Regions from separate parts of the Azospirillum sp. 11R-A genome, predicted to be linked through region 2. Evidence: predicted binding sites of a transcription regulator. Region 2 holds the regulator's gene; each other region holds the start of a gene.

Region 1 (7,523 bases), on a different contig from region 2:
TCTGTCAATGGAAAAATTATCATTTAATTTCAATGAGTTACGAGAGCGGTAATTAGATACCGCTTCCCCAAACCTATTGATTCAAAAGGACTTTTTATGGCGCTTCATTCATGCGGTAATTGGATACCGCAACGGAGACGGGGTCGTGCGGCGGGATCGAGTAGGTTCCCGTCACGTGGGCGACCGGTTCCGGATCGCCCTCGGAGAACAGCAGGATCTCGCCATAGGCCAGCCGCTTGCCGAGTTTCAGCACGCGCGCTTCCGCAATGATGGCGACGGGTGGCGGGCGGCGCAGAAAGTTGATGGTCATGCTGGTGGTCACCGCCAGCTCGACCCGGCCGATCAGGCTCAGCACCGCGCCATAGAGCGCCACATCGGCCAGCCCGAACATCGCCGGGCCGGTGACGGTGCCGCCGGGGCGGACGAAGTCGTCCTTGTAGGGCAGGCGCAGGCGGATCGTGCCGGCGCCCAGGCTTTCGATGACGACGCCGAAGTTCCCGACCAGGGGAACCCCCTCGCGGATCAGATCCTCCAGTTCCTCCTTCGTCATGGCGGGAACGGGAGCGGCGGCGAAACGGTCGGGGGCGGACATGGGGCCTCGGTCGGTGAACTTGGCTGGGTCACCGGACTGTGCGCCATCCCGTCCATTCGGACAAGTATGGTGCTACTCGGCCGGCTTGGTCTCCGCCGGGGCCGAGGACGAAGCGGGGGGAGAGGCGGGGGTCGCCGCTGCCGGTTCCGCCACTGCCGCGGGAGCGGCGGGTGCCGGGCCGGCAGGGGGATTGTCGGTGGGGGCGGTCAGGCGGACCGGTCCACCGCCGCTGGCGGGCTGCGCCGGACCGGTGGCGGACTGCTCGGCCGGAGCGGAGGCAGCGACGGGGGCAGCGGCGGGGGCCGTCTCGGCGGGCGGGGCGAGCGGCACCGCCTTGATGTCCGACTTCGGGGGCTCCGGGCGGACCGTCTCCGTTTTGGCTGGTTCGGCTTTCGCCGAATCGGTCTTCGCGGGCTCGGGATCGGCGGGGGTGGAATAGTCGGGGACGATGCGGGCCTGGCTGCCGGTGATGACCAGAACCTTCTGGCCGATGGGCAGCGGCTGCGGTTCCTTCTGGGTGAGCGACAGCAGCTCGCCGTTCGATTTGCGGACGATGTATTCCCAGCCGTTGGTATCGCCGGCGATGTGCTCCATCGCCGTGCCCAGCAGACCGCCGATCGCCGTGCCGCCGACGGTGCCGAGCGCGGCGTTCATGCCGCCCGTCCCGACCTGCGCCCCCAGGATGCCGCCGGCCGCACCGCCGCTGACGGCGCCGACGGTGCCGTTGGCGCTGATCGCCACCTGACGGAAGCCGACGACGATGCCCGGCTCGACCTTGTTGGCCTGCTGAACCGCGCTGGAGGCGTAGGTGTTGGGAGAATAGTCGGAGGTGCAGCCCGCAAGACCGCCGACCGCGGCGATGAACAGGCAGAAAGAGACCGATCGAAGCACGGGCGAACCATCCGTTTTGAAACCCCGCCAAGTTTCTTACGGCAAACTCCCCCGACTCGTCACCGGGCAAAATCCGGACGCAACGGGAATGCTGCATTGCAACAGAGCGATGGCCGGGAAAGAGCCCGTCCTTCCCGGCCACCATGAATGCAGAAAACGGCTCGGCAGCCGGCGGCGCGGTCGCCGGAGCCGAATGCGCCATACTGCGAAGGGGTAAACCTTCGGCTGTGGTGCCCCAATACCGGTTGGGGTAGCGGCTGGAAGTGCCCCGACCGGGACACGGACGCGCGGTTGCCGGACGCGGCGCACTGCGGGGAAATGGCTCCATGATCCGCACCGGCACCTCCGCAAGAGACATCCCCGCCATGACCGTCACCCTGCCCGGCTCCGTCGGTGCGGTCGTCGTCCTCATCCTGATGCTGACGGCCCTGGCCGGCTGGCGCCGGGTGGAGCCGGACGATCTGACCGGCTGGCGGACCGAAAGGCTGGCAACCTTCCATGTCTGGCAGGCGGGCAGCCCGGCGCGCGAGGTCTGGGACCATCCCGACGCCCCCGTCCTGGTCACCATCCCCGCCGGCAGCTATCTCCGGGGCTCCCCGGCGACGGAGACGGAACGGTTTCCCGACGAGCCGACGCAAACCCCGGCGTCGGTCCAACATCCCATCGCCGTCGGCAAATATCCGGTCACCCGCGCCGAATATGCCAGCTTCATCCAGGACAGCGGCTATCGGCCACGGACAGTCTGCCGCGGCTATGCCGGCGAGACGGAGCTGCTGCCGCGCTGGCATTTCTCCTGGCGCCGGCCGGGGTTCGCGCAGACGAACAACGACCCGGCGGTCTGCGTGAGCTGGTACGACGCCAAGGCCTATGTGGACTGGCTCAGCCGCCGGACCGGCAAGCGCTATCGCCTGCTGACGGAGACGGAGTGGGAATATGCGGCCCGCGCCGGCACCCGGACCGCGCGCTGGTGGGGTGACGATCCGGCCCGGGGATGCGATGCGGCGAACGTCGCCGACCTGTCGGCCAAGGACCGCTTCACCGACTGGGAGGTGGCGAACTGCCGCGACGGCGCCCTGTTCACGTCGCCGGTCGGCAGCTACCGCGCCAACGGCTTCGGCCTTTACGACATGCTGGGCAATGTCTGGCAGTGGGTGGAGGACTGCGCCCCGGACGGCCGGTCCGCAGCGACCTGTTCGCAGCGGACGATGCGCGGCGGGTCATGGCACAGCAACCCGCGCTATGTCCGCTCCGCCGTGCGCCGGGTGGACGCGGCGGAGAGCGGCTATGCCGCCTACGGCATCCGCGTCGCCCGCGATCCTTGAGGAAGCTGGGGATCAGCTGCGCAGAACCTCCAGCGCCGACAGGCCCTGCACCGCATGGTCGAGGAAGGCACGCACCCGGCCGGGCATCAGCCTTGCGGTCGGCACCACGACATGGACCGGCAGCGGCTCCGGCTCGGCGTGCGGCATCAGGCGCACCAGCGTGCCGGCGGCGAGGTCGTCCGCCGCCTGATAGGACAGCGGGCGGGCGACGCCGTGCCCGTCACGGGCGGCGAGCAGCGCCGGCTCGATGTGGCTGACCGCCAGCTTCGGCGTCACCCGCAGCACCCGCTCCCGCCCATCGATCAGAAAGCGCCAGTCCGGCGGACCGGGCCGGGCCGTCGTCAGGATGATGTCGTGGCCGGACAGATCCTCCGGCATCGACGGCGTGCCGCGCCGCGCCAGATAGCCGGGGCTGGCGACCAGAAAGCGCCCGACCTGCCCCACCCGCCGGGCGACGAGGCCGGAATCGGGCAGCGGGCCGATGCGGATCGCCACGTCCAGCTCCTCCTCGATCAGGTCGAGGTTGCCGTCGGACAGCGTCAGCTCGACGCGGATGTCCGGAAACTCCCGCATGAAATCGAGGACCAGAGGCGTCACATGCTTGCGCCCGAACATCACCGGCGCGGTGACCCGCAGCCGCCCGCGCATCGGCCGGTCGGTTCCGGTGGCGGCCAGCGCCTCGTCGTAATCGGCCAGCAGCCGGCGCGCCTGCTCGGCCAGCCGCCGGCCGGCATCGGTGGGGGCAAGGTTGCGGGTGGTGCGCTCGATCAGCCGCACACCCAACCGTTCCTCCAGCCCCGACAGCGCGCGGGTGACGGCGGGCGCCGACCGCCGCAGCCGCTTGGCCGCACCGGCAAGGCTGCCGGTCTCCAGGATCGCGACGAAGATCGTCAGTTCATCCAGCCGGTCCATAATTCTTCCAATTCCTGAAAGAGTTCCTTTTCATCAAAGCCTATTCCTGCGAAGCGGCGCAAGTGGTCGGCTGTGGGCATCCGCGATCCACAGAGAAGGGAGCCTTGTCATGGGCACCAGCACCGATCCCGCCATCACGCTGTACGGCACACCGCTGTCGGGGCATGCCCACCGGGTCGAAGCCTTCCTGAACATCCTCGGCCTGCCCTATCGCTATGTCGATGCGAATGCCGAGCTTCGCCGGTCGGATGCCTTCCTCGCCCTGAACCCGTTCGGACAGATCCCGGTGCTGGTCGACGGCGATCTCGTCCTGCCGGACTCGGTCGCCATTCTCGTCTATCTCGCCGACCGCTACGACGCTTCCGGCCTGTGGAACCCGAAGGCGCCGGACGAGACGGCGCAGGTGCAGCGCTGGCTGTCGGTCGCCGCCGGCGACCTGCGCTTCGGGCCGGCGCTGGCGCGCATCCTGACGCTGTGGGGCGGGGCCGGGACGCTGGCCGACGCGCAGAGGGTCGCGGAACGCCTGCTGCGCTTCATGGACAACCATCTGGCGACCCGCGACTGGCTGGCGGCGGAGCGGCCGACCATCGCCGACATCGCTTGCTACGCCTATGTCGCCCGCGCCCCGGAAGGCCATATCCCGCTCGCCCCCTATCCGGCGGTGCGGCGCTGGCTGGAGCGGGTGGAGGCGATCCCGGCGCTGAGCCCGATGCCGGAAAGCGCCATCCCCCAGCCGGCCTGAAGACCCACCGCCGGATACCATGACGCAAGCGTTTCTGGACGTGGTGACGCAAGCGTCACGGGACCGTCGCCAAGCACCCGAATCTGTGCTTCGATGACAGTTCCATGACACTTGATGGATGGATTGAGTCGATGCGCAATTCCGCCTGTTCCGGGCGCTGGTCGCTGCTGTCCGGTGCGGTTGCCCTTTCCCTTCTGGCCGGGTCCGCCCTGGCGGCAGACCCGGCTCCCCAAGGCCCGGTGCCGCAAAGCGATCTGCTGAACGCCGAGCTGTGGATGCAGCGGTCGGTCGAATACAAGGCGAACTCGCTGGCGGTCTATGCGCTGGGCAGGATCCAGTTGGACAAGGCGCTGGCCGAAAAGACCTGGACCGCGGCGACGGAGCAGACCGGCAACTACCAGGATCTGCCGCCGGCCGTGGTGCTGGACCTGGACGAGACGGCGATGGACAACTCCGCCTATCAGGCCGGGCTGGTCACCACCAACGGCGATTTCTCGCCCAAGACCTGGGATGCCTGGGTGAAGGCGGAGAAGGCGACGGCGGTGCCGGGCGCGGTCGAGTTCACCCAATACGCCGAATCGAAGGGCGTGAAGGTGTTCTACGTCACCAACCGCAACGCCGACCAGGAAGAGCCGACCCGCCGCAACGCGCAGGCGCTGGGCTTCCCGATGGGCGGCAACGTCGATACCTTCCTGATGTCGAAGGAAAAGCCGGACTGGGGTTCGGCGAAGGGAACGCGGCGCGCCTACATCGCCAAGGAGTACCGGATCGTCCTGCTGTTCGGCGACAATTTCGGCGACTTCAGCGATGCCTACAACGGCAGCGAGGCCGACCGTCTGAAGGCGTTCGAGGCGGCGAAGGAGCATTTCGGGCGCGACTGGCTGATGCTGGCCAATCCCGGTTACGGCTCGTTCGAGAGCGCGCCCTTCGGGCATAATTTCAAACTGTCGGCAGACGAGAAGCGGGCCAGGAAGATCGGCGCGCTGGAGCCCTGGGTGGCACCGGCCCAATAACGGCCTGCCCAATTACGGCTTGAAAGGACGGTGCGCCGGGCCTGGAGCGTTGACCTTCAGAAGATCAGGCGCACCGCTTCCACGATCAGCAGCCACGGCGTGCCGATCATGACGGTCCAGACCGCCAGACGCGGCAGGCCGCTCATCTTGCGGACCTTCGGTTCGGCGGAGGGGGCGGCTTCGAACGAGGCGGCGTTGTAGATCGACATGACCTGCGGCTCCGTGAGCAAGATGGCGTTGAGGTCATCATGCGGTTCGGATCCTTAACGACCTTTAAAGAGCGCAGCCTGCGAAGTCGGCGTTTGCGCATTACCTCGACCGGATAAGTATACTCCCGGCGAAGGCAGGGCCGTGGCGCCGGACGACAGTAACCACGGCCCCGCGATACCCCGAACGTTATGGCTTCGCCACGTGCCAGACGTTGTTCACGCCGTCGCCGGTGGTGTCGCCCGGCTTCGCATCCTTGGCCCAGCTGTAGAGCGGCTTGCCGTTGTAGGCCCATTGCCGGCTTCCGTCGTCGCGGGTGACGACGCTGTATTTGCCCATCGGCTTGGCGGCGGCGGGAGCCATCAGCGGCGGCCAGTTGGTCGCGCAAGGCCCGTTGCAGGCCGACTTGCCGGCACCGTCCTTGTCGAAGACATAGAGCGTCATGCCCTTCGCGTCGGTCAGGACGGGACCCATCGCGGTCTTGCCCGTCATGGCCGGTTCCTTGTCCTGAGCGAAAGCGGGGGCGCCGGACAGGACGGCCCCCAGACCGATGGCGGCAGCGGCGATACGGAGTGCGGACTTCATTGCGCAGTTCCTCCCGAAACAGGCCCGCCGGACGGCAGGCCCGATGGATCAAGGACGCAATGGGACCGCGGATATTCCGCCCGTCACCGGCCGGAACGCCATGCCATCGGTGTTATACCGTCAGGTATTTGCGGACCTCCCGCTCGTCCAGGCCGCTGCGCGGACCGGACAGCATCACCTCGCCGCGCTCCATCACCACCCAATCGTCGGCAAGGTCGCGGGCGAAGTCGAAATACTGCTCGACCAGCAGGATCGCCATGGTGCCCTTGTCGCGCAGGTAGGAGATGGCGCGGCCGATGTCCTTGATGATCGACGGCTGGATGCCCTCGGTCGGCTCGTCCAGCACCAGCAGGCGCGGACGGGTCACCAGGGCGCGACCGATGGCAAGCTGCTGCTGCTGGCCGCCCGACAGGTCGCCGCCGCGGCGCTCCAGCATGGATTTCAGCACCGGGAACAGCTCGAACACCTCGTCGGGGATCGAGCGCTGGGCGCGCGGCAGCGGGGCGTAGCCGGTCAGCAGGTTTTCCCGCACCGTCAGCAGCGGGAAGATCTCACGGCCCTGCGGCACATAGGCGATGCCGCGCCGCGCCCGGTCGGCCGGCGCCATCTTCGTCACGTCGGCGCCGTCCCAGCCGACGGAGCCGCCCGACACCGGCTTCAGCCCGACGATGGCGCGCAGCAGGCTGGATTTGCCGACGCCGTTGCGGCCGACCAGACAGGTGACCTTACCGATTTCGGCCTTCATGGAAACGCTGCGCAGGGCCTGGGCGGCGCCGTAATGCAGATCGAGGGAACGAACGTCCAACATTACTGGGGGTCTCCCGTCAGCGGCCGAGATAGGTATCGATGACTTGGGCATTGGCGCTGACCGCGTCCAGCGAGCCTTCGGCCAGCACCGAGCCTTCGGCCAGCACGGTGACCTTGACGCCGAGCGCGCGGACGAAGCTCATGTCATGCTCCACCACGATCACCGAATGCTTGCCGGCGATGCTGCACAGCAGTTCGGCGGTCTGTTCGGTCTCGGCGTCGGTCATGCCCGCCACCGGCTCGTCGACCAGCAGAAGCTTGGGGTCCTGGGCCAGCAGCATGCCGATCTCCAGCCACTGCTTCTGGCCGTGCGACAGGCTGCCGGCCTGCCGGCTGCGCAGGGCGGACAGGCGGGTGATGTCGAGGATCTCCTCGATGCGGGCCCGGTCGTCGCGGCTGATGGCGTAGGTCAGCGTCTTCAGCGGCCGGCGCGGCGCCTTCAGCGCCAGTTC
Region 2 (7,523 bases):
CGTCACCATGGCGTCGGGCCTGACCGCCAACATGACCGCCAACCCGTTGCAGGCGGTGACCACCGTCACCACCCAGATCGCCACGCTGCTGGTCGGCGACCAGGAGTTCGACAGCCCGAAGACGCTGTCGGCCTTCGGCCTTGGCCTCGTGCTGTTCCTCGTCACGCTCTGCCTCAACATGGTCGCCCTGCGGGTGGTCCGGACCTATCGGGAAAAATATGACTGACCTCGTCGAGCGGGACGCGGCGGCCGTGACGCCTTCCTCCGCCCCTGCCCCTGCCTCCTCCACCGCGCCGAAGTCGCGCCTGCGCAGCGAGGCCTTTGCCCGCCGCCTGCGCGCCCGCCATGCGGCGGAGCGCCGCTTCCGGCTGGCCGGCGCCGCCGCGGTGGCGCTGGCGGCGCTGATGCTGGTGCTGCTGCTGGGATCCATCGTCGCCAAGGGTGCCAGTGCCTTCCTGGAGGCCCGCATCCGGCTGGAGGTGACGCTCGACCCGGCGGAGGTCGCCGACCGCAACTACACCGCCCTGCTGCGCCGGGCGCTCTACGCCCAGTTCCCCCAGGTGACCGACCGCGCCGGCCGCCGCGTGCTGAACGACCTGCTGTCGTCGGGCGCGCCCTACGAGCTGGAGGCGATGGTGGCAAAGAACCCGGCGCTGGCCGGCACGACGCAGACCGTCTGGGTCCGCGCCGACGACCAGATCGACCAGCTGGTGAAGGGCGCCTACCGCCGCGACCTGCCGGAGAGCGAGCGCGGGATCGGCGACGCCAAGGTCGCCGCCGCCGACGCGCTGCTGGCCTCCGGCGCCTTGGCGCAGGGCTTCAACACCACCCTGTTCACGGCCGGCGACAGTCGGGAGCCGGAACAGGCCGGCATCGGCGGCGCCATCGCCGGTTCGCTGCTGACCCTGCTGGTGACCATGGCGCTGTCGGTGCCGACCGGCATCGCCGCCGCGGTCTATCTGGAGGAGTTCGCGCCGAAGAACCGCTGGACCGACCTGATCGAGGTGAACATCAACAACCTCGCCGCGGTGCCGTCGATCATCTTCGGCCTGCTCGGCCTCGCGGTGTTCCTGGGATTCTTCGGCATGCCGCGCTCCGCCCCGCTGGTCGGCGGGCTGGTGATGGCGCTGATGACGCTGCCGGTCATCATCATCGCGTCCCGCGTCGCGCTGAAGGCGGTGCCGCCGTCGATCCGTCAGGCGGCGCTGGGCATCGGCGCCTCGCCGTTGCAGACGGTGCTGCACCATGTGCTGCCGCTGGCGATGCCCGGCATCCTGACCGGCACCATCATCGGCATGGCCCGCGCGCTGGGCGAGACGGCGCCGCTGCTGATGATCGGCATGGTCGCCTTCATCGTCGACGTGCCCCACGGGCTGACCGACAGCGCCACGGTGCTTCCGGTCCAGATCTACATGTGGGCCGACAGCCCGGAGCGGGCCTTCACCGAGCGCACCTCGGCGGCGATCCTGATCCTGCTCGGCGTCCTGATCCTGCTGAACGGCGCGGCCGTGATCCTGCGCAAGATTTTCGAGAGACGGTGGTGAGCGTCATGAGCATTCAGAACCCGCTGAAGCTGCGGCCCCGCGCCGACGACCGTCCCGGTCAACGCTCCGGCGCCGCGCTGCCCAACAAGATGACCGCCCGCGGGGTGAAGGTGTTCTACGGCGCCAAGCAGGCGTTGAAGGGCATCGACCTCGACATCCGGGAAAACCGGGTGCTGGCGCTGATCGGCCCGTCCGGCTGCGGCAAGTCGACCTTCCTGCGCTGTCTGAACCGGATGAACGACACCATCGAGGGCTGCCGGGTCGAGGGGCGGATCGCGCTCGACGGCGAGGACGTCTACGGCAAGGCGGTCGATGCGGTGCAGCTGCGCGCCCGCGTCGGCATGGTGTTCCAGAAGCCGAACCCCTTCCCGAAGTCGATCTACGACAATGTCGCCTACGGCCCGCGCATCCACGGGCTGGCCTCCGGCCGGGACGAGTTGGACGAGGTGGTGCAGACCTCGCTGAAGCGTGCCGGGCTGTGGGGCGAGGTGAAGGACCGGCTGCGCGAACCGGGCACCAGCCTGTCCGGCGGCCAGCAGCAGCGGCTGTGCATCGCCCGCGCCATCGCCGTCAGCCCCGAGGTGATCCTGATGGACGAGCCCTGCTCGGCGCTCGACCCCATCGCGACCGCCCACATCGAGGAGCTGATCGACGAGCTGCGGGCCAACTACACCATCGTCATCGTCACCCACAACATGCAGCAGGCCGCCCGCGTGTCGCAGCGCACCGCCTTCTTCCATCTGGGCGAGATGGTGGAGTGCGACGACACCGAGGAAATCTTCACCAACCCGCGCGACGAGCGCACCCAGGGCTACATCACCGGCCGCTATGGTTGAGATCCGCTCTGTGTGCCTGACGCCCGCCCCTCTTCCCTCCTTTGTTGAAAAGGCTGTGCCATGCCGGTTAACGTCGAGACGCGCGCTGTGAACGGAGCCACCATGAATGCGGCCCTGAAGCCGCTCGTCCTGATCGTCGAGGACGAGGCCGACATCCTGACGCTGCTGAAGTACAACCTGGAAAAGGAAGGCTTCCGCGTCGCCACCGCCAGCGACGGCGAGGAGGCCCTGCTGGCCGCCGGCGAACAGACGCCGCACATCGTCCTGCTGGACTGGATGCTGCCGCTGATGAGCGGGCTGGAGGTCTGCCGCCAGCTGCGCCGCAACGCCAAGACCCGCGACATCCCGATCATCATGCTGACCGCCCGCGGCGAGGAAGGCGACCGGGTGCGCGGCCTGAATTCCGGCGCCGACGACTATATCACCAAGCCCTTCTCCCCGACCGAGCTGGTCGCCCGCATGCGCGCCGTGCTGCGCCGCGCCTCGCCCGGCATGACCGACGAGGTGCTGACCTTCGCCGACGTGACGATGGATCTGGCTGCCCACCGCGTCCGCCGCAACGGCCGGGACGTACACCTCGGCCCGACCGAATTCCGCCTGCTGCGCCATTTCATGCAGCATGCCGGCCGTGTCTTCTCGCGCGAACAGCTGCTCGATCTGGTGTGGGGCCACGACGTGTACGTCGAGCCGCGTACGGTCGACGTACACATCCGCCGCCTGCGCAAGGCGATGAACGAAGAGGACGAGCTGGACCTGATCCGCACCGTGCGGTCGGCCGGCTACGCGCTCGATACCAAGTCGATGTAAGCCCAGGGTTGGGATGGGGGTAGGATGGGGGCCAAGACCACCGCAGCATTGGTGAGACTGCCCCCCATGCCGCCCTCATATCCGCCGATGATCCTGCTCTTCACCGATTTCGGGCTTTCCGGCCCCTACACCGGCCAGATGAAGGCGGTGTTGGCGCAACAGGCGCCCGGCGTGCCGGCCATCGACCTGTTCGCCGACGCCCCCGCCTTCGACCCGCAGCTGTCCGCCTATCTGCTGGCGGCCTACGCCCCGGCCTTCCCGGCCGGCAGCGTCTTCCTCTCTGTCGTCGATCCCGGCGTCGGCACCGACCGGCGGCCAGTGATGGTGGAGGCCGACGGGCGCTGGTTCGTCGGTCCCGACAACGGTCTCTTCGCCATGACCGCCCGCCGCGCAACGTCGTTAAACGCCTGGAAAATCGACTGGATCCCGGACCGGCTGTCCGCCAGCTTCCACGGCCGCGACCTGTTCGCCCCGGTCGCCGCCAGCCTCGCGACCGGCCGGACCGTCGCGCGCAGCCTGCTCGATCCCACCGCCATCGACCGTCCGGACTGGCCGGACGAACTGCCGCGCATCGTCTATGTCGATGTCTACGGCAACGCCATGACCGGGATGCGGGCCTCCGCCCTGCCCGCCGATGCGGTGCTGACCGCCGGTGGCGCCCGCATCGCCCGTGCCCGTACCTTCGGCGCCGTTGGGCCGGGAGAGCCGCTGTGGTACGAGAACTCCAACGGGCTGGCGGAGATCGCCGTCAACCGCGGGCGGGCCGACCGCGTGCTGGGTCTCAAGGTCGGCGACCCGCTGACCGTCGAGCCCTGAGCGGGCCCAAAACTGACCGCGTCCAAAAGAAAACCGCCCGGAAGCGGGTGCTTCCGGGCGGCTGGCGCATGATCCGATGCTTGTCCGATCAGGCGTCTCGGGTCGGATGTCTTTAGGCTCAGTCGTTGTTGCGCTGGCCCAGGAACTGCAGCAGGAACTGGAACAGGTTGATGAAGTCGAGATAGAGCGTCAGGGCGCCCATCAGGGCCAGCTTGCCGGTGCTCTCGTGATCGTAGCCCTCGGCGTAGCTTTCCTTGATCGCCTGGGTGTCATAGGCGGTCAGGCCGGTGAAGATCAGCACGCCGATGGCGGAGATCGCGAAGTGCAGGGCCGGCGACTGGAAGAAGATGTTCGCCAGACCGGCGATCACCAGACCGATGACGCCCATCATCAGGAACGAGCCCATCTTCGACAGGTCGGCCTTCGTGGTGTAGCCGTAGAGGCTCATCGCCAGGAAGGTCGCGGCGGTGACGAAGAAGGTCAGCGCGATCGACGCCCCGGTGAAGACCAGGAAGATGGCCGACATCGACAGGCCCATCGCGCCGCAATAGGCCCAGAAGATCATCTGTGCCGATGCGAAGGACAGGCGCTGGATGCCGAAGGACAGCACCATGACGAAGGCCAGCGGGGCCAGCATCACCACCCACTTCAGCGGGGTGCCGAAGATGGTGGCCATCATGGCCGGGCTGGACGACACGAGTGCCGCGACCAGACCCGTCAGGATCAGGCCGGCGCCCATGTAGTTGTAGACGCGCAGCATGTGCTGGCGCAGGCCTTCGTCGAAGTATCCCCGATCTGTCGCGCGGCCTGCGGTCGCGAAGCGGTTATAGGTCGGGTCTGCCATGGTTTGGTTTCCTCGATGGAATAGGGTGATCCCGTGCCAGGACATATTGGCGAGTCCGCCATGCGGTTCAATAGGAATCGGCAGCGGTTTTTCCAGATGAAATAGCTTTCACGATTCGTTTTTCCTGCGGCTTCATGACGCGGGAATCACTCGTTCCGAAGCAATGGCGCCGAAGGCTGGCCCAAAGCCCGCCAAGTACCATAGAACCCGAAAGCCAGCGTGATCGCCGTGCTCAGCAAAGCGGTGGTTATGACCGCCGACGGCAGGAAGCTCCATTCCCAATGCATCAGGAACTTCAGCACCGCCCAGGCGGTCAGCGTGCCGATGATGCCGGCGATCACCGCGGTCAGCAGGCCGAGCAGCCCGTATTCCAGCAGGAAGGCGCGCAGCACGTCGCCGCGCGTGGCCCCCAGCACCTTCAGCACCACCGCGTCGTAGACCCGGCGGCGGTGGCCGGCGGCGACCGCACCGGCCAGCACCAGCGTGCCGGCGGCCAGCGTGATGCCGGCGACGATGCGCACCGCGGTGCCGATGTGGCCCAGCATCTCCGCCACCGTGTCGAGCGCGTCCTTCACCCGCACCATGGTGATGTTGGGGAAGCGTTGCAGGACGGCGCGCTGCACCTGGGTTTCGGCGTCCGGCGTGGCGCGGACGGTGGCGACCCAGGTCTGCGGCGCCCCTTCCAGCGTGCCGGGGGCGAAGACCATGGTGAAGTTGATCGCCATGCTGCTGAAATCGGCCGAGCGCACATTGGCGACCTTCGCATCGAAGCTGCGGCCCAGGATGTTGACGGTCATGGTGGCGCCGGGACCGATGCCGAAGGCCTCGGCGACGCTCTGGTGGATGGAGATCAGCGGCGGTCCGGCATAGTCGGTCGGCCACCAGCTGCCGGCGGTGACGGTAGAGTGTTTCGGCAGCGTCGCCGAATAGGTGATGCCGCGGTCGCCGGCCAGGATCCAGGCCTGCTCCGGGTTGACCAGCGCCTTTTCGGCATCCTGGCCATTCACCCGCTCGATCCGGCCGCGCAGGCTCGGCACCGCCTCGAAGGCGCTGGCGCCGGGGATGGCGGTGACGAGGTCGCGCAAGGGATCGAACTGGTCGCGCTGGATGTCGACGAAGAAGAAGGCGGGGGCGTCCTGCGGGATGGTTTCCGACACCCGGCGGGAGAAGTTGCCCTGGATCAGCGCGATGGCGACCAGCACCGTCAGGCCGAGGCCCAGCGACAGCACCACCGCCGCCGTCGGGTTGCCCGGCCGGTGCAGGTTGGCGAGCGCCAGCCGCAGGCCCGGACGCCTGACTCGACCAAATTTCCCTTGGCCCACCCGCGCCGCGCCCCAGGTGACCAGGGCGGCGGCGGCGCGGAAGGCGAGGAAGGTGGCGATGGAACCGCCGACGAACCACAGGGCGAAGATCTTGTTGTGGGCGGTCAGCACCGCCAGCCCGGCGAGCGCCAGGGCGGAGACGATCATCGCCACCGTGTAGGGCGTGCGCGGCCGTCCGCCGGCCGGCGCGATCACGTCGCGGAACAGCGCGCCCGCCGGCACCTCGCGCGCCCGGCCCAGCGGCCACAGCGAGAAGGTCAGCGCCGTCAGCACGCCATAGAGCGCGGCCAGCGCCAGGGCGCCGGGATAGACGCCGATGTGGGCCGACACCGGCAGCACGCCGTCGAGCAGCCGGCCCAGCGCCAGCGGCGCCACCGCGCCCAGCGCCAGCCCGATGACGATGCCCAGCAGGGCCAGCGCCAGGATCTGCGCCAGATAGAGCTGGAAGACCAGGGCGCCGGGCGCGCCGATGCACTTCATCATGGCGATGGTGCGGGCGCGCGAATCGAGATGGCTGCGCACGGCGTTGCCGACCCCGACGCCGCCGACCAGCAGCGCGGTCAGCCCGACCAGCGTCAGGAACAGCGTCATGCGGTCGATAAAGCGTTCGATCTGCGGCGAGGCGTTGGTGTAGTCGCGCATTCGCCACGGCGCGTCGGGGAAGCGGGCGCGCAGCCCCTCCTGCCATGCCTTTAGGTCGGTGTCCGGCGGCAGCGCCACCTTGGTGCTCCACCAGGTGAGACTGCCGGGTTGCAGCAACCCGGTGTTCGCCAGCGACGGCAGCGCCACCAGCAGGCGCGGCCCGAGCGAGAAGGCGTTGGAGGAGGCGCGGTCCGGCTCGCGGTCGAGCACGGCGGCGACGCGGTAGGCGCCTTCGCCGACATGGATGGTGTCGCCGGGCTTGATGCCCAGCCGGTCGACCAGACTGGCCTCGACCACGGCACCCCAGCGGCCGTCCTTCTGCGCCAGCGCGTCGCGCAGGTCACCGCCGCCGTCCAGCGTCACGGCACCGTAGAGCGGATAGACATCGTCGACCGCCTTCAGCTCGACCAGCGAGGAGCGGACGTCGTCATCCGCGCGGGCCATCGCCCGCATCTCGGCGGAGGTCGACACTCGGCCGCCGGTCTTCAGCGCCGCCATCTGCTCGTCGGCCGGCGGATTGTAGAGTTGCCGCAACGCGACGTCGCCGCCGAGGATGGAGCGCCCGTCGCTTGCCAGCCCGTCGAGCAGCCCGCTCGACACCGACTGCACCGCGGCGATGGCGGCGACGCCCAGGGCGAGGCAGGCGAGAAAGACCCAGAACCCTTTCAGGCCGGTGCGCAGCTCCCGCCGGGCAAGCCGGAGCGCGAGGCGG
Region 3 (7,523 bases), on a different contig from region 2:
CGGCCGCACGGCCGCCGCCGCGCCGCTGTTCCAGTCCCGGCTGCGCGAGGCGCCGGAGGGGCAGTTGCTGTCGGCGTCGCCGCTGGACGGGGTGCTGCGCATCGCCGCCTACCGGACCGTCCGCGACTATGGTCTGGTGGTGCTGGCCGGCATCGACCGGGAAGAGGCGATGGCCGTATGGCGCACCCGCACTCTGCACACAGTGGTGGAGACCCTCGTCGGCCTGCTGGCGGTCCTCGGGATGCTGGCCTGGGGGATGCGCTATCTCGACCGCGAGCGCAAGGCGCAGGTGGCCCTAGCCGAGGCGCGGAACGCGGTGGAGCGGACCAGCGCCGAACGCGACGAGAGCGCCCGGCTCGCCACCGCGCTGAACCATGCCCGCGACATGGCGGAAAGCGCGCGGCAGGCCGCCGAGGCCGCCAACCGGGCCAAGGGCGAGTTCCTGGCCGGGCTGAGCCACGAGCTGCGCACACCGCTGAACGCCGTCATCGGCTTCGCCGACCTGATCGCCCGCGAGGCGGAGGGGCCGGTCGGCACGCCGTCCTACCGGCAATATGCCGCCAATGTCCGCGACAGCGGCCAGCATGTGCTGGAGCTGATCAACGAGATCCTCGACCATGCGCGGGCGGAAGCCGGGGCGCTGACCATCGAGGAGGGGCACTGCGACCTGGAGGCCGCGGCGGATTTCGCCGTCCGCATGCTGACCCCGCGGGCGGAGCGCGCCGGCGTGCTGCTGTCGGCGGTGGTGGCGCCGGCGGTGGGCGCCTTACGCGGAGACGACCGCCGCATCCGCCAGATCCTGCTGAACCTGATCGCCAACGGGGTGAAATACACGCCGTCGGGCGGATCGGTGACGCTGTCCGCCCTGCTGGAGGACGGCACGCCGGTGATCCGCATCACCGACACCGGGCTGGGCATCCCGGCCGAGGATCTGGATCGCGTGCTGGAGCCCTTCGCCCGTGTCGAGAGTGCCGACCACCGCGGGGTCGAGGGCGCCGGGCTGGGCCTGCCGCTGACCAAGCGGCTGGTCGAACTGCATGGCGGCACGCTGGCGCTGCGCAGCACGCTGGGCGTCGGCACCACGGTGACGGTGCGGCTGCCGGCGAACCGCCTGTTGCCGGCGGAGGCGCTGGGCATGCCGGCGACACCGCCGGCCCGGCCGGCCCCCGCCACCAACTCTGCCGCCAGCTCTGCCGCCAGCCCGTCCATCGCCCCATCCCTCACCGTCCCCGCACAGCCCCTGGCCCAGCCCTTGGCGCCTGCGCTGTCCCCGCCGCCGTCCGGACCGTTGTCGATCCTGCTGGTGGACGATGATCCGACCGTGCGCGACATGGTGGCCGGTCTGCTGCGCGGCTGGGGCCATCGGGTGATCGCGGCGACCAACGCCAACGAAGCGCTGGTGGTGCTGGACGGGCCGGAAAAGCTCGATCTGCTGCTCAGCGACGTCGTCATGCCGCCGGGCATGGACGGGACGGAACTGGCCCGGCACACCGCCCGCATGCGCCCGGGCCTGCCGGTTCTGCTGGCCTCCGGCTTCGCCGCCCATGCCGTCGGTACGCCTGCCGGCTTCGGCCCCAACGTGGCGATGATCGCCAAGCCCTTCTCCATCGAGGATCTGCGCCGGCAGCTTGCCCGCATCGCCGGCCGGCGGGTGGGAGCGGCACCCCAGGCCCAGGCGATGGCGGCCCAGGCAATCGCTGCCCCGCCCCCTGCTCAGCCCCCTGCCCCGCCCACTCCCCGCCCCGCCGGACCGCCGCGCCTGCTGATCGCCGAGGATCTGTCGATCAACCGCGAACTGCTGGCGGCGCTGTTCAAGGACAGCGGTTACCGCATCGATCTGGTGGCCGACGGCGCCGCGGCGGTGGAGGCGGTGAAGGCCGGCGACTACGACCTCGTGCTGATGGACGTGCAGATGCCGGAGATGGACGGGCTGGAGGCGAGCCGGATCATCCGCGCCATGCCGCCGCCGCGCGGCGACCTGCCGATCCTGGCGCTGACCGCCGGTTCGTCGGACGAGGAGCGGCGCGACTGCCGTGACGCCGGCATGAACGGGCACATCGGCAAGCCCTATGAGCGCGACCTGCTGTTGCGTCAGATCGCCCGCACGCTGGCTGCCGGGCGCAGCCGCACCGGCGCCGCCTGAAGGCCCGCTCTCTAGCCGGTCAGGGCTGCTCCGGTCAGGGCTGCTCGAACACCCTTGGGAAATGGGCGAGACGCCGGCCGAACAGGCTTTGCGGCGTGGCGTCGGTCACGACCGGCTCCGCCTGATTGGCAGGCAGCGGCGCCATCGGCAGGGGCGTGGAGGACAGCGCGCGCGCCGAGGTCGGGCGGGGGCGGCGTTCCGTCTTCTCGGGTGGGGCGTAGAAATGCAGGGTCAGCTGGCCGTCGGCTTCCGCCGCATAGGGCAAGCCCGGGACCGTCCGGCGTTCGGTGCCGGGAAGCACATACTGCTCACCTTGGTCGGTGCGTTCGATATGCGGCATGACCGGTATCCTGTCTCCACCGGACCGATCCTGCCGTTCCCGCCCTTGCGGGTCAAGGGCGGGCTGCGTCACGAAGGGCTTATCCGATCGTACCGGTATCCGCCCCCTCGTCCGCCCCCTCGTTCACAGGGTGTTCTCCCCCCGGATCGAGGCCCTTACGGGTGCAGGACGCTGGCCACCAGCAGGTAGGACAGCCAGGCGACGATGCCGGAGGCGGGAATCGTCAGCACCCAGGCCCAGACGATTCGGCCCGCCAGCCCCCAGCGCACCGCCGAGGTCCGGCGGGCGGAGCCGACGCCGACGATGGCGCCGGTGATGGTGTGGGTGGTCGAAACCGGGATGCCCAGCCACGTCGCGCCGAACAGCGTGATGGCGCCCGCCGTCTCGGCGCAGAAGCCCTGGTAGGGCTTCAGGTCGGTGATGCGCGACCCCATGGTGCGGACGATGCGCCAGCCGCCCATCATGGTGCCCAGCCCCATCGCCAGTTGGCAGGCGATGATGACCCAGAAGGGAACGTGGAAGGTATCGCCCAGCATGCCCTGGCTGAACAGCAGGACGGCGATGATGCCCATCGTCTTCTGCGCGTCGTTGCCGCCATGGCCCAGGCTGTACAGCGCCGCCGAGACGAGCTGCCAGTGCCGGAACTGGCGGTCGACCGCGAAGGGGGCGGCCCGGCGCAGCGCCCAGGACAGCACCAGCATCAGGAACAGCGCCAGCAAGAGGCCGATGCCGGGCGACAGCACGATGGCGACCGCCGTCTTGGTGAAGCCGCTGCCGATGATGGCGCCGAAGCCGGCCTTGGCGATGCCCGCCCCGGCGATGCCGCCGACCAGCGCATGCGAGGAGGAGGACGGCAGCCCGAGATACCAGGTGATCAGGTTCCAGCCGATGGCGCCGACCAGCGCCGCCAGGATCACCGCCGGGTCCATCACCAGCGGATCGACCAGCCCGGTGCCGATGGTGGTGGCGACATGCAGGCCGAAGAACAGGAAGGCGATGAAATTGAAGAAGGCCGCCCAAAGGACGGCCAGCTTGGGCGACAGCACGCGGGTCGACACCACGGTGGCGATGGAGTTCGCCGCGTCGTGCAGGCCGTTGATGAAGTCGAAGGCGAGCGCCACCAGAACGATGACGGCGATCGCCGGCAGGCCGAGTTGCAGGGCCTCCATGATCGGGGCCGCCTCAGACCTGATCGAGCGTGATGCCCGCGACCAGGTCGCCGACGTCGTCGCACCGGTCGGTCACCGCCTCCAGCATCTCGTACAGCTCGCGCCGGCCGAGGAAGGCGATCATGTCCGGCTTCTCCGCGATCAGCGACTGCAAGGCGCTGCGCAGGATGTCGTCGGCCTCGTCCTCGATGTCGGACAGCCGGCCGCAGAGATGGTCGATCCGCTCGGCGTTGCGGGCGATGGAGCCCAGCAGCGGCATCAGCTCGACCAGCACGTCAGCCTGCTGGCGGATCAGGGCGACGAAGCGGCGCATCGGCTCGTCGAACGCCTCGATGCCATAGAGGCCGGCATGGCGCGGCACCTCGTCCATCAGGTCGATGGCGTCGTCCAGCGCGTTGATCAGCGACAGGATGTCCGAGCGGTCGAAGGGGGTGATGAAGGCGCGATGCAGGTCGCGCCCGGCATCCTTGGCGATGCGGTCGGCGTCCTTCTCCACCCGCTTCAGCGCGGCGACCTTCTGCACGCGGTCGTCCGGTCCGGAATCCATCACCGCTTCCAGTGCGATGGATGCTGCCACGATGTGGCGGGCCTGCTCGACGAACTGGTCGACGAAGCGTTCCTCCTTCGGCATCAGCGAACGGAATGCGCGCAGCAGCATGGGACGGTGACTCGCGTAGACTGAATGGTTTGGCGCTGCTCTTAGCACGCTTCGCGGTGCGGTGCAGCGGCGGCATGTCATGTAAAGGTCATGAAACAGTCATTTGGTAGCAAAATCGCCACAGGTTGCGGCACATCGCCGCTTTTCACCCCTCCAACCAATCCGGCAAACCAGTTGGGCCGGCCCCCTTGAGCAGACCCCATGGAAAGCCGCCGGCCGCCTTCCCAAATCTCACCCGAAGCCCCTTCCCCGACCGCAGGGTTCCGCCCATGACGTGCCCACCCCCCGCCTTCCGCCTTGCCGTGCCGGCACTCGCCGTGCTGCTGCTGAGCGCCGCCCCGCTGCATGCCCAGACGGTTCCGCCCGCAGACCCGGCCGGCCGGTGCAGCCCGACCGTCTCGGCCGCGCTCAGCACCTGGGACACCGGGGTCGCGGCGGCGGAGCGTTTCGGCGACAAGGCCGCGGCGGTGGCGCGCGAGAAGGGGCGTGAATATCTGCTGCCGCTGCTGGGGATCGACCCGAAGGCGGTGCCGCCCGACGCCAAGGGCGGCGGCACGACCGACGATGTCGGCCGCGCGCTGGAGGAAAGCCGCAACGATCCCAAGCGCCGCGCCGACCTCTGCGCCGCCATCACCCGCGCGGCGGACGAGGCGAAAAACTCGGCCGGCGCCGGGCTCGACGCGCTGAAACGGGCCCTGGACAACTGGCAGCTGACGCCGCCCGCCGCTCCGGCCCCCGCCCCGGAGACGCCGAAGCAGGACGGGCTGATCAAGACCTGATCTGGATCAGATCCGCCGCAGCGGACGCCGGGCGCTCCACACCCCGGCCAGGAAGGGCAGCGCCAGCAGGACCTGCAGGGCTGCCCAACCCAGCGCTTCCCAGTTCGGCTTGGTCCAGTCGACCTCGTGCAGCGCCTCCATGAAGGGCAGCTGGCCGTAGATCAGCGATTCGAGCGGCACGAAGCCCTCGGCCACCACGGTCAGCAGCGCCGCCAGCAGAAGCCCGAAGCCCAGCACCGACTCGATCGGCAGGCGGCGGACGGCGCCGCACAGGCCACGCGGCGCGCCGTCGGCGACGGGAATTGCCGGACGGAACAGGCTGGCGATGCCGAGAGCGCCGCGTGTCTCCGTCCCCACCGGCCGGCGGGCGGCACGGATCAGGCCCAGCGCCGGCAGCGCCACAGCCGGGATCAGCAGATAGGGGTTGGGGAAGTCGCGGTAGCGGCCGTCATAGACGATCAGCAGCGACCAGACCAGCGCCGCGACGCCCAGCGCCACGGCGCTCCACCGTCCGACCCGCTCGGTGCGGGTCAGGGCCGGGCGGGCGTGGCGCAGGCCGACCAGCGGCTCGCTCGCCAGACCGCCGCTCGCCAGCGTGCGGTGGGCGGTCAGCAGCACCGCCAGCACCAGCGCCGCGGTCAGCGCCAGCATCGCCACGGCCAGCGTGGTGTCCTGCCAGTAATGCTTGCCATGCTCGGCCAGGAAGGCGGCGCGGACATAGAGGGTGGACAGCGCCTGCGCCAGCAGGATCAGCACCGCCCAGCCGGAGCCCGGCACATGGCGGCGCAGCAGCGCCAACCCGCCCAGCAGCACCAGCGCCAGCCCGCTCGACGCCGCGAACAGCCAGGGCCACGCGACATTGCCGACGACCGGCCCGGCCAGCGAGAATTTCGGCGTGCGGTCGGCGTTGTACAGGCCCCAATGGCCGCCGACGGTGCCCTCCAGCTTGGCCTTCCATTCCTGGTCGAAGGCCTCGATCACGTTGTAGTCGAAGCCCTCCTGCTCGGCCATGCGGACGAAGGCGTTGACGAACTTCGCCTTGTTGACCAGCCCCGGCACGGCGGCGCCGCGCGAGCGGCCTTGCGTCGGCCAGCCGGTCTCGCCGACCAGGATCGGCTTGCCCGGAAAGCGGTGGGCGATGGTGCGGTAGCTCTGGCGGATACGCTCGGTCGCCGCCTCGACGCCGGCCGGCACGTCCTCCCAATAGGGCAGCAGGTGGATGGTCAGGTAATCGACATGGTCCGCGATCTGCGGGTATTTCAGCCACCATTCCCACACGTCGGCATAGGACACCGGCTGCTTCACCGCCGCCTTGACGCGGTCGATGTAGCCGGCGACCTGCTCCGGCGTCAGTTCGCGGCGCAGCAGCACCTCGTTGCCGACGATGACGCGGGTGATGATGTCGGGATAGCGGTTGGCGAGGTCGATCAGCGAGGCGATCTCCGCCTCGTTCTTGTCGGTCCGCGAGGACAGCCATGCCCCCATGGTGACCTGCATGCCATGCTTGCGCGCCAGTTCCGGCACCACCTGCAAGCCTTCCAGCGAGGTGTAGGTGCGGATGCCGGCCACCTGCGGCGCCAGCGCGACCAGGTCTTCCTCGATCTGGGCGGTGGAGGGCAGCACACCGGTCAGCGGGCTCTGCCCGTCGCGGAAGGGCGCGAAGGACACGCTGCGCAGCTTGCCGCCGGGTGGCGGGTCGAGCGGCACCGGCAGGTTCGGCAGGGACCAGACGGCGAGATTCGCGAGGCCGGCGACGATCATCGCGGCAAGGATGAGGATCAGGCGCATGGGCGGGATGTCTACACCAAAGGCTTGACGGTTTGAACGGTGACCGTCGCACCAACAGGCCGGACGGCGATTTTATTCACGGACACGGACAGAAAATGGGCGCGCCCCCCAAAGGAGGCGCGCCCAGTCGGTCAAGGATTGAGTGACGTGCCTTCGTCACGGATTGGTAAACCGGCGGACGGGGGCGTTTATTCCGTGGGAAATTGCATCCCCGCCCCCAATTTCACCGCTCGCTTCAGCGTTCGACGAACGCCTTTTCGATGACGAAGCCGCCCGGCTCGCCGTTGGTGCCCATGACGAAGCCGCGCTTTTCCATCATCGCGGTGGTCTCGGCCAGCATGGCCGGGCTGCCGCAGATCATCACGCGGTCCTTCTCGGCATCCAGTTCCGGCAGGCCGAGGTCCTCGTAAATCTTGCCGGTTTCCATCAGCGTGGTCAGGCGGCCCTGGTTGCGGAAGGGCTCGCGCGTCACGGTCGGGTAATAGAGCAGCTTTTCCTTCACCTGCTCGCCGAAGAACTCGTTCTCCGGCAGGCTGTGGTGGATCAGGTCGTCATAGGCCAGCTCCGCCACGGTGCGGGTGCCGTGGGTCAGGATCACCCGGTCGAACTTCTCGTACATCTCCGGGTCCTTGATGATGCTGAGGAA
Region 4 (7,523 bases), on a different contig from region 2:
GGTTGGTCATGAAGTAATTATGGGCACTGAACGCATCGGGGCCAGCCTTGATGCGATGGTACACGCCATCGGGCCCCAGCTTCCAGGTGCTTGCATCGTCCTTCATGTTGGCGACCATGATCTGGTCGAGCACCTGTTCGTGCACTGTCGGATTCTCGATGGGCACCAGCGTCTCGATGCGGCGGTCCAGATTGCGGGTCATCCAGTCGGCGGAGGAGATGAAGATCTTGGCCTGATTGCTCGGCATGGGGTGGCCGTTGCCGAAGCAGATGACGCGGCCATGTTCCAGGAAGCGGCCGACGATGCTGCGCACCCGGATGTTCTCAGACAGCCCCTTCACCCCCGGACGCAGACAGCAGATGCCGCGGATGATCATGTCGATCTGAACGCCGGCCTGCGAGGCCTTGTACAGCTTGTCGATGATGACCGGATCGACCAGGGAGTTCAGCTTCACCCAGATCGACGCCGGACGGCCGGCGACGGCATGGGCGATTTCCGCCTCGATCAGGTCCGACAGCCGCTGGCGCAGCGTGATCGGGGCGATGGCGATCTTCTCCAGCACCTTGGGCGTGGCGTATCCGGTCATGAAGTTGAACATGACCGCGGCGTCGTGGCACAGCGCCGGGTCGCACGTGAAGAAGGACAGGTCGGTGTAGACCTTCGCGGTGATCGGGTGGTAGTTGCCGGTGCCGAAATGGACGTAGCTGCGCAGCGCCTTCTTCTCGCGCCGCACCACCAGCGACACCTTGGCGTGGGTCTTCAGATCGACGAAGCCGTAGACCACCTGGGCGCCGGCGCGTTCCAGATCGCGCGCCCAGCGGATGTTCGCCTCCTCGTCGAAGCGGGCCTTCAGCTCGACCAGAGCCGTGACCGACTTGCCGGCCTCCGCCGCCTCGATCAGCGCGGCGACGATCGGGCTGTCCTTGCTGGTGCGGTAGAGAGTCTGCTTGATGGCGACCACCTGCGGGTCGCGCGCCGCCTGCCGGATGAACTGCACCACCACGTCGAACGACTCGTACGGGTGGTGGACGACGATGTCCTTGTGGCGGATCGCCGCGAAGCAGTCGCCGCCGAAATCGCGGATCCGTTCCGGGAAACGGGCGTTGAAGGGGCGGAAGACCAGATCGGGCCGCTCGTCGACGATCAGCAGCTTGGTGTCGGTCAGGCCGATCAGCCCATCCAGGATGAAGACATCGTCCGACGCGACGTTCAGCTCATGCCGCAGGAACTCCCGCAGGTCGGCGGCCATGCCGCTGTCGGTGGCGAGCCGGATGACGCTGCCGCGGCGGCGGCGCTTCAGCGCGCTTTCGAAGGTGCGGACCAGATCTTCCGCCTCTTCCTCGATTTCGATCTCGCTGTCGCGCAGCACGCGGAAGACGCCGTGCGCCTTGACCTGGAACGGAGGGAACAGGCGGTCGATGAACTGCATCACCACCTTTTCCAACTGGATGAAGCGGATGTCCGAACCCGGCAGGCGCAGGAACCGCTCAAGCTGCGTCGGCAGCGGCACCAGCGCGTCGATGTGCCGGCCCTTGACCGGGTCATGCAGCTGGAGCGCCAGCGAGAATCCCAGATTCGGCAGGAAGGGGAAGGGGTGGGCCGGATCGACGGCGATGGGCGTCAGAATCGGGAAGATATCGTCCAGGAACTTGGCTTCCAGCCAGTCCAGTTCGCCTTCGCTGAGGTCGGCCGGATCGACGACCGAGATGCCGGCGCCACGCAGTTCACCCTTCAGCGAACGCCACGTGGCCTGCTGGCTCTCCATCAGGGCGGCGATGCGCTGCTTCACCGCGACCAGTTGCTGGGCCGGCGTCAGATTCTCAGGGCTGGGCGTCTTCACGCCGGCGGCCACCTGCCCTTTCAGGCCGGCGACGCGGACCATGTAGAATTCATCGAGGTTGCTGGCGGAGATCGACAGGAAGCGCAGCCGCTCCAGAAGCGGATGATTCGGGTTGGCCGCCTCGTCCAGGACGCGCTGGTTGAAGGCCAGCCACGAAAGCTCCCGATTGATGAAGCGTTCCGGGGCGTTTGGCTCGATACCGACCGAATCGAGTTCCTGGAGATGCGTCACGTCGACCTCTGAAATCGTGAAATCCCGAACGCCGGCGCTTGGCTTTGAACCATGCCGACGACGGTTATATGGTGGGCAGACAGAGTATCCCATATGCGTTACGGTTTCAGGACTCCCATTTGGTTAAACACTGCGACCTCTTCCCGCCTCGCCGATCCCGCCGCCTGCCCCCTCGCCCCTCCCCTGCCGGCCGATTTCCACCATGAAGACGCTGTTCCTGCTGCGCCATGCCAAATCCTCCTGGGACGATCCGTCGCTGGGCGACCATGACCGCCCGTTGAACGCCCGCGGAGAGAAGGCGGCCACCCTGGTCGGCGCCTATCTGGCCAGGCATCACGCGCACATCGACCTCGTGCTCTGTTCGACCGCCGTGCGGGCCGTGGAAACGCGCAAGCGGGTGATGACGGCGATGGGTACGCCCTATCCGCCGGTGGAGCATGAACGCGGCCTGTATCTGTGCGGCTCCCACACGCTGCTGGAAAGGCTGCGCGACGCTCCCGATTCCGCGACCGGCCTGATGCTGGTGGCGCACAATCCAGACCTGCACGAATTGGCGAACGCCCTGACCGGCAGCGGCGACCATGGCCTCCGCCACGATCTGGCCGACAAGTTCCCGACCGGCGCCTGCGCCGTTCTGGTCTTCGAGACGCTGCATTGGGCCGACCTGGAGATGGGCGCCGGCCGGCTGGCGGATTTTGTGCAGCCGCGTAAACTCTCTTAACCTGCGGCGGCGGTTGGAGTATCCACGGATCCACCTGATACGCTCCAGGCCAGTTCGGCCGCAAGGCCGTGCCCCGGCCGGATTCGGGAGGAAGCCGCCCCTTGACCCCCGTCAGCCCACCCACGGCACCGCCCAACAGCCCGCAGCCCGGACCCGACGCGCAGCCGGCCGCATCGACGTTCCGCGAGGTGGAGTTGAAGCTGCATGCGGCGACGGCGGATCTGGCACGGGTGGCGGCGCTGCCGGGGCTGCTGGCGATTGCCGACGGCCCGGCAGCGACCCAAAGGCTGCGCACCGCCTATTTCGACACGCCCGACTTCAAGCTCGCCGCCAACGGGGTGGCGTTGCGCGTGCGGCAGGAGGGCGACCGCTTCGTCCAGACCCTGAAGACCGTCAACAGCGCCAGCCCCGGCGATTCGGCCGCCGTCGCCGTGCGGCGGGAATGGGAGTGGGTCGTCGCCGGAGAGGCGGTCGATGTCGGCGTGCTGACGGATCCCAGCGTCGCCGGGCTGGTGCCGGCGGCGGCGCTCGATGCACTGGACTGCCTGTTCATCACCGACTTCCGGCGCACCACTCTGCTGCTGCGCCCCGATCCGCTGACCGCGGTTGAACTGGCCGTCGATGACGGCGGCGTCTATGCCGGCGGCAACTCCCTGCCAATCAGCGAAGTGGAACTGGAGCTGAAGGCCGGCAAGGTCGCCAGCCTGTTCGATCTGGCGCTGATGCTGCAATCCGCCATTCCCATGCGCATCGGCACCGAAAGCAAGGCGGAGGCCGGCCTGCGGATGGTCACCGGCAGGGCGCCGGGACCGGCGGAAGCCGAACCACTCGGCCTGTCGCCGCTGACCACGGTCGCGGAGGCCTATCGCCATATCCTGCGTCAGGCGCTGCGCCAGTTCCTTGCCAACGAGTCCTGTGCGCTGGCCGGCGGCGACGTGGAGGGGCTGCACCGCATGCGCGTGGCGCTTCGCCGGCTGCGCACCGCCCATCGCCTCTTCGCTCCGCTGATCGCCGCGCCGGAAGCCGACCGGCTGGTCGAGGAAAGCCGGGGGCTCGCCAAGAGGCTGGGACCGGCGCGCGGCTGGGACGTGCTGATGTCCGGCGTCCTCGCTCCTCTGCTTGCCGATCCGAAGGCGGCCCCGGGCATCGACCGCACGGCGTTGGAGCGGCTGGAATCGCTGGCCCGCTCCGCCGGGGCCGGTCCGGCACGCGAAGCGATGGCGGCGATTCTGGCGCCCGGCTGCACCAACACGGTCCTCGGCCTCGCCGCGTGGCTGGAGCATGGCCGTTGGATGTCGGAGGCGGACGCCGACCGGCGGGCCGTGCTGTCGGCGCCGGTCACCACGCTTGCCGGCGGCTGGCTGTCTGCGCGCATGGCGAAGCTCGGCAAGCCGGCGAAACCGCCGGAGGATGCCAAGGGGCGCGACAAGCTGCGCCGGCGGCTGCGCACGCTGCGCTATACCGCCGATTTCTTCCGGGGACTTTATCCGGAGGCGGCCACCCTGCCCTTCTTCGCGGCGCTGGAACAGTTGCAGGCGGCGCTGGACGCCGATCAGGACGCCGTTACCAGCGCCCGCATGCTCGCATCGCTGACCGGCGCCGATCCGAAGACGGGCGGCGCGGTGGCCGCCTGGATTGAGCGCCAATCCGAAAAGCGGCGCAAGGCGCTGCCCGAGCTGTGGAAGCGGTTCCGGGCCGTTCCGCCCTTCTGGTCATGACCGACCCGCGCGGGGCGCCGGTGGCAATACCGCGCTTGGCGCATATATCGTCAGCCGACTGGCGGCGGGGGCCATTTCCTCTGCCGGCCGATTTTCGTCATGCGTCGCGGCGCCTTGCCGCTTTCCATCCGGAAAAGCTTCGGGTAAAAGAACACTCCATGAACAAGTATATCAGCGTCCGCGGCGCGCGGGAACATAACCTGAAGAACGTCGATGTGGATCTGCCGCGCGACGAGCTGATCGTCATCACCGGCCTGTCGGGATCGGGCAAGTCGTCGCTCGCCTTCGACACGATCTATGCCGAGGGGCAGCGGCGCTATGTGGAGAGCCTGTCGGCCTACGCGCGCCAGTTCCTTGAGCTGATGCAGAAGCCGGACGTCGATTCCATCGAGGGTTTGTCGCCGGCCATCTCCATCGAACAGAAGACGACCTCCAAGAATCCGCGCTCCACCGTCGGCACGGTGACGGAGATCTACGACTACATGCGCCTGCTCTGGGCGCGCGTCGGCATCCCCTATTCGCCGGCCACCGGCCTGCCCATCGAAAGCCAGACGGTCAGCCAGATGGTCGACCGCATCTTGGGCATGCCGGAAGGCACGCGCCTGCTGCTGCTGGCGCCCTTCGTCCGCGGCCGCAAGGGCGAGTACAAGAAGGAAATCCAGGACCTGCGCAAGCGCGGCTTCCAGCGCGTGCGGGTCGACGGCACCATGTACGAGATCGACGAGGTGCCGGCGCTCAACAAAAAGCTCAAGCACGACATTGAGGTGGTGGTCGACCGCATCGTGGTCCGCGAGGGGCTGGGCAACCGTCTGGCCGATTCGCTGGAGACCGCGCTGGGGCTGGCCGACGGCATCGTCTGGGTCGAGAATGCCGAGACCAACGAGCAGACCGTCTTCTCGCAGAAATTCGCCTGCCCGGTCAGCGGCTTCACCATTCCGGAGATCGAGCCGCGGCTGTTCTCCTTCAACAACCCGTTCGGCGCCTGCCCGGCCTGCGACGGGCTGGGCAGCAAGATCTATTTCGATCCGATGCTGGTGGTTCCGGACGAGCGACTGACCCTCGCCAAGGGCGCCATCGCGCCGTGGGCCGGTTCGACCTCCAAATATTACGACCAGACGCTGGAGAGCATCTGCGAGCATTTCGATGCGTCGATGACGACGCCCTGGCAGGATCTGCCGGAGACGGTGCGCAAGACCATCCTGTTCGGCTCGGATGGGTCTGCCATCACCATGACCTATGACGACGGCCTGCGGCGCTACCAGACCAACAAGGCGTTCGAGGGCATCGTCAACAATCTGGAGCGGCGTTTCCGCGAAACCGACAGCGCCTGGACGCGCGACGAGCTCTCGAAATACCAGTCGTCGCAACCCTGCGAGGTCTGCAAGGGCGCCCGCCTGAAGCCGGAGGCGCTTGCGGTCAAAATCCGCGGCCGCAACATCTCCGAGGCGGCGGAGCTGTCCATCGCCGGCGCCGGTGCGTGGTTCAGCGAACTGAACGAGCATCTGCGCCCGAAGGACCGCGAGATCGCCTACCGCATCCTCAAGGAGATCAACGAGCGCCTTGGTTTCCTCAACGCCGTCGGCCTCGAATACCTGACGCTCAGCCGCGGATCCGGCACGCTGTCGGGCGGCGAGAGCCAGCGGATCAGGCTCGCCTCGCAGATCGGCTCCGGCCTGACCGGCGTGCTGTATGTGCTCGACGAACCGTCCATCGGCCTGCACCAGCGCGACAACGACCGGCTGCTGGAAACCCTGAAGCGCCTGCGCGACATCGGCAACACCGTCGTCGTGGTCGAGCATGACGAGGATGCGATCCGCAGTGCCGACTATCTGGTCGACATGGGTCCCGGCGCCGGCCAGCATGGCGGTTCGGTCATCGCGCAGGGGACGCCGGAGGAGGTTCAGAAGAACCCCGACAGCATCACCGCCCAGTATCTGAACGGCACCCGCTTCGTTCCCGTGCCCGACACCCGCCGGCCCGGCCATCCCGGCCAGTTCCTGGAGGTGCAGGGCGCACGCGCCAACAACCTGCAGAACGTCTCGACCAGGATCCCGCTGGGCACCTTCACCTGCGTGACCGGCGTGTCGGGCGGCGGCAAGTCCACGCTGATCATCGAGACGCTGTACAAGGCGGTCGCGCGCAAGCTGATGGGTGCCCGCGAGCATCCGGCCGAACATGACGCGGTGCTGGGCCTGGAGCATCTGGACAAGGTCATCGACATCGACCAGTCGCCGATCGGCCGCACCCCGCGCTCCAATCCGGCGACCTACACCGGCGCCTTCACGCCGATGCGCGACTGGTTCGCCGGCCTGCCGGAGGCGAAGGCGCGCGGTTACGGTCCGGGCCGCTTCTCCTTCAACGTCAAGGGCGGGCGCTGCGAGGCCTGCCAGGGCGACGGCGTCATCAAGATCGAGATGCACTTCCTGCCCGACGTCTATGTCACCTGCGACGTCTGCCACGGCAAGCGCTACAACCGCGAGACGCTGGAAGTCACCTACCGCGACAAGACCATCGCCGACGTGCTGGACATGACGGTCGAGGAGGGCAAGGAGTTCTTCAAGGCGGTTCCCGGCATCCGCGACAAGCTGGACACGCTGGAACGCGTCGGCCTCGGCTACATCCACATCGGACAGGCGGCGACCACCCTGTCGGGCGGCGAGGCGCAGCGCGTCAAGCTGTCCAAGGAATTGAGCCGCCGCGCCACCGGGCGCACGCTGTACATCCTCGACGAACCGACCACCGGCCTGCATTTCGCCGACGTCGAAAAGCTGATGGAGGTGCTGCACGCGCTGGTCGACCAGGGCAACACGGTGCTGGTGATCGAACACAATCTGGAGGTCATCAAGACGGCCGACTGGATCATCGACCTGGGGCCGGAGGGCGGCACCGGCGGCGGCGAGATCGTCGCCGAAGGCACGCCGGAAGATGTCGCGAAGGTGGAACGCAGCTATACCGGCCGCTATCTCGCTCCCTACCTAAAGGCGAAGCCGGTGGTGCGGAAATCGGCAACCCG

The links. Region 2 encodes PhoB, which activates phosphate uptake and scavenging genes when phosphate is short. Its sites were predicted from a motif close to TNTCATAAAACTGTCA; they were not measured.
Region 1: a site for PhoB is predicted at 4,554-4,569, ahead of VH569_RS13010 (5'-nucleotidase, lipoprotein e(P4) family). Genes of this name have one in related genera too.
Region 3: a site for PhoB is predicted at 4,397-4,412, ahead of VH569_RS04870 (DUF47 domain-containing protein). Genes of this name have one in related genera too.
Region 4: a site for PhoB is predicted at 2,170-2,185, ahead of VH569_RS15985 (RNA degradosome polyphosphate kinase). Genes of this name have one in related genera too.

The regions. Positions count from the first base shown of each region.
Region 1 is NZ_JBCEBL010000007.1:183,411-190,933, forward strand. Features, by position in the region: gene VH569_RS12985 (PaaI family thioesterase) at 95-592, opposite strand; gene VH569_RS12990 (hypothetical protein) at 665-1,483, opposite strand; gene VH569_RS12995 (formylglycine-generating enzyme family protein) at 1,810-2,805, shown strand; gene VH569_RS13000 (LysR family transcriptional regulator) at 2,818-3,717, opposite strand; gene VH569_RS13005 (glutathione S-transferase family protein) at 3,827-4,459, shown strand; gene VH569_RS13010 (5'-nucleotidase, lipoprotein e(P4) family) at 4,591-5,472, shown strand; gene VH569_RS13015 (hypothetical protein) at 5,529-5,681, opposite strand; gene VH569_RS13020 (hypothetical protein) at 5,869-6,264, opposite strand; gene urtE (urea ABC transporter ATP-binding subunit UrtE) at 6,377-7,072, opposite strand; gene urtD (urea ABC transporter ATP-binding protein UrtD) at 7,089-7,523, opposite strand, start outside.
Region 2 is NZ_JBCEBL010000006.1:166,365-173,887, reverse strand. Features, by position in the region: gene pstC (phosphate ABC transporter permease subunit PstC) at 1-226, shown strand, start outside; gene pstA (phosphate ABC transporter permease PstA) at 219-1,544, shown strand; gene pstB (phosphate ABC transporter ATP-binding protein PstB) at 1,550-2,380, shown strand; gene phoB (phosphate regulon transcriptional regulator PhoB) at 2,483-3,187, shown strand; gene VH569_RS11635 (SAM hydrolase/SAM-dependent halogenase family protein) at 3,275-4,003, shown strand; gene VH569_RS11630 (Bax inhibitor-1/YccA family protein) at 4,122-4,847, opposite strand; gene VH569_RS11625 (ABC transporter permease) at 4,994-7,523, opposite strand, start outside.
Region 3 is NZ_JBCEBL010000002.1:261,970-269,492, forward strand. Features, by position in the region: gene VH569_RS04855 (response regulator) at 1-2,143, shown strand, start outside; gene VH569_RS04860 (hypothetical protein) at 2,178-2,483, opposite strand; gene VH569_RS04865 (inorganic phosphate transporter) at 2,639-3,652, opposite strand; gene VH569_RS04870 (DUF47 domain-containing protein) at 3,666-4,310, opposite strand; gene VH569_RS04875 (hypothetical protein) at 4,580-5,089, shown strand; gene VH569_RS04880 (glycosyl hydrolase family 17 protein) at 5,096-6,877, opposite strand; gene VH569_RS04885 (ferredoxin--NADP reductase) at 7,113-7,523, opposite strand, start outside.
Region 4 is NZ_JBCEBL010000010.1:139,103-146,625, forward strand. Features, by position in the region: gene VH569_RS15985 (RNA degradosome polyphosphate kinase) at 1-2,071, opposite strand, end outside; gene VH569_RS15990 (SixA phosphatase family protein) at 2,274-2,792, shown strand; gene VH569_RS15995 (CHAD domain-containing protein) at 2,894-4,510, shown strand; gene uvrA (excinuclease ABC subunit UvrA) at 4,669-7,523, shown strand, end outside.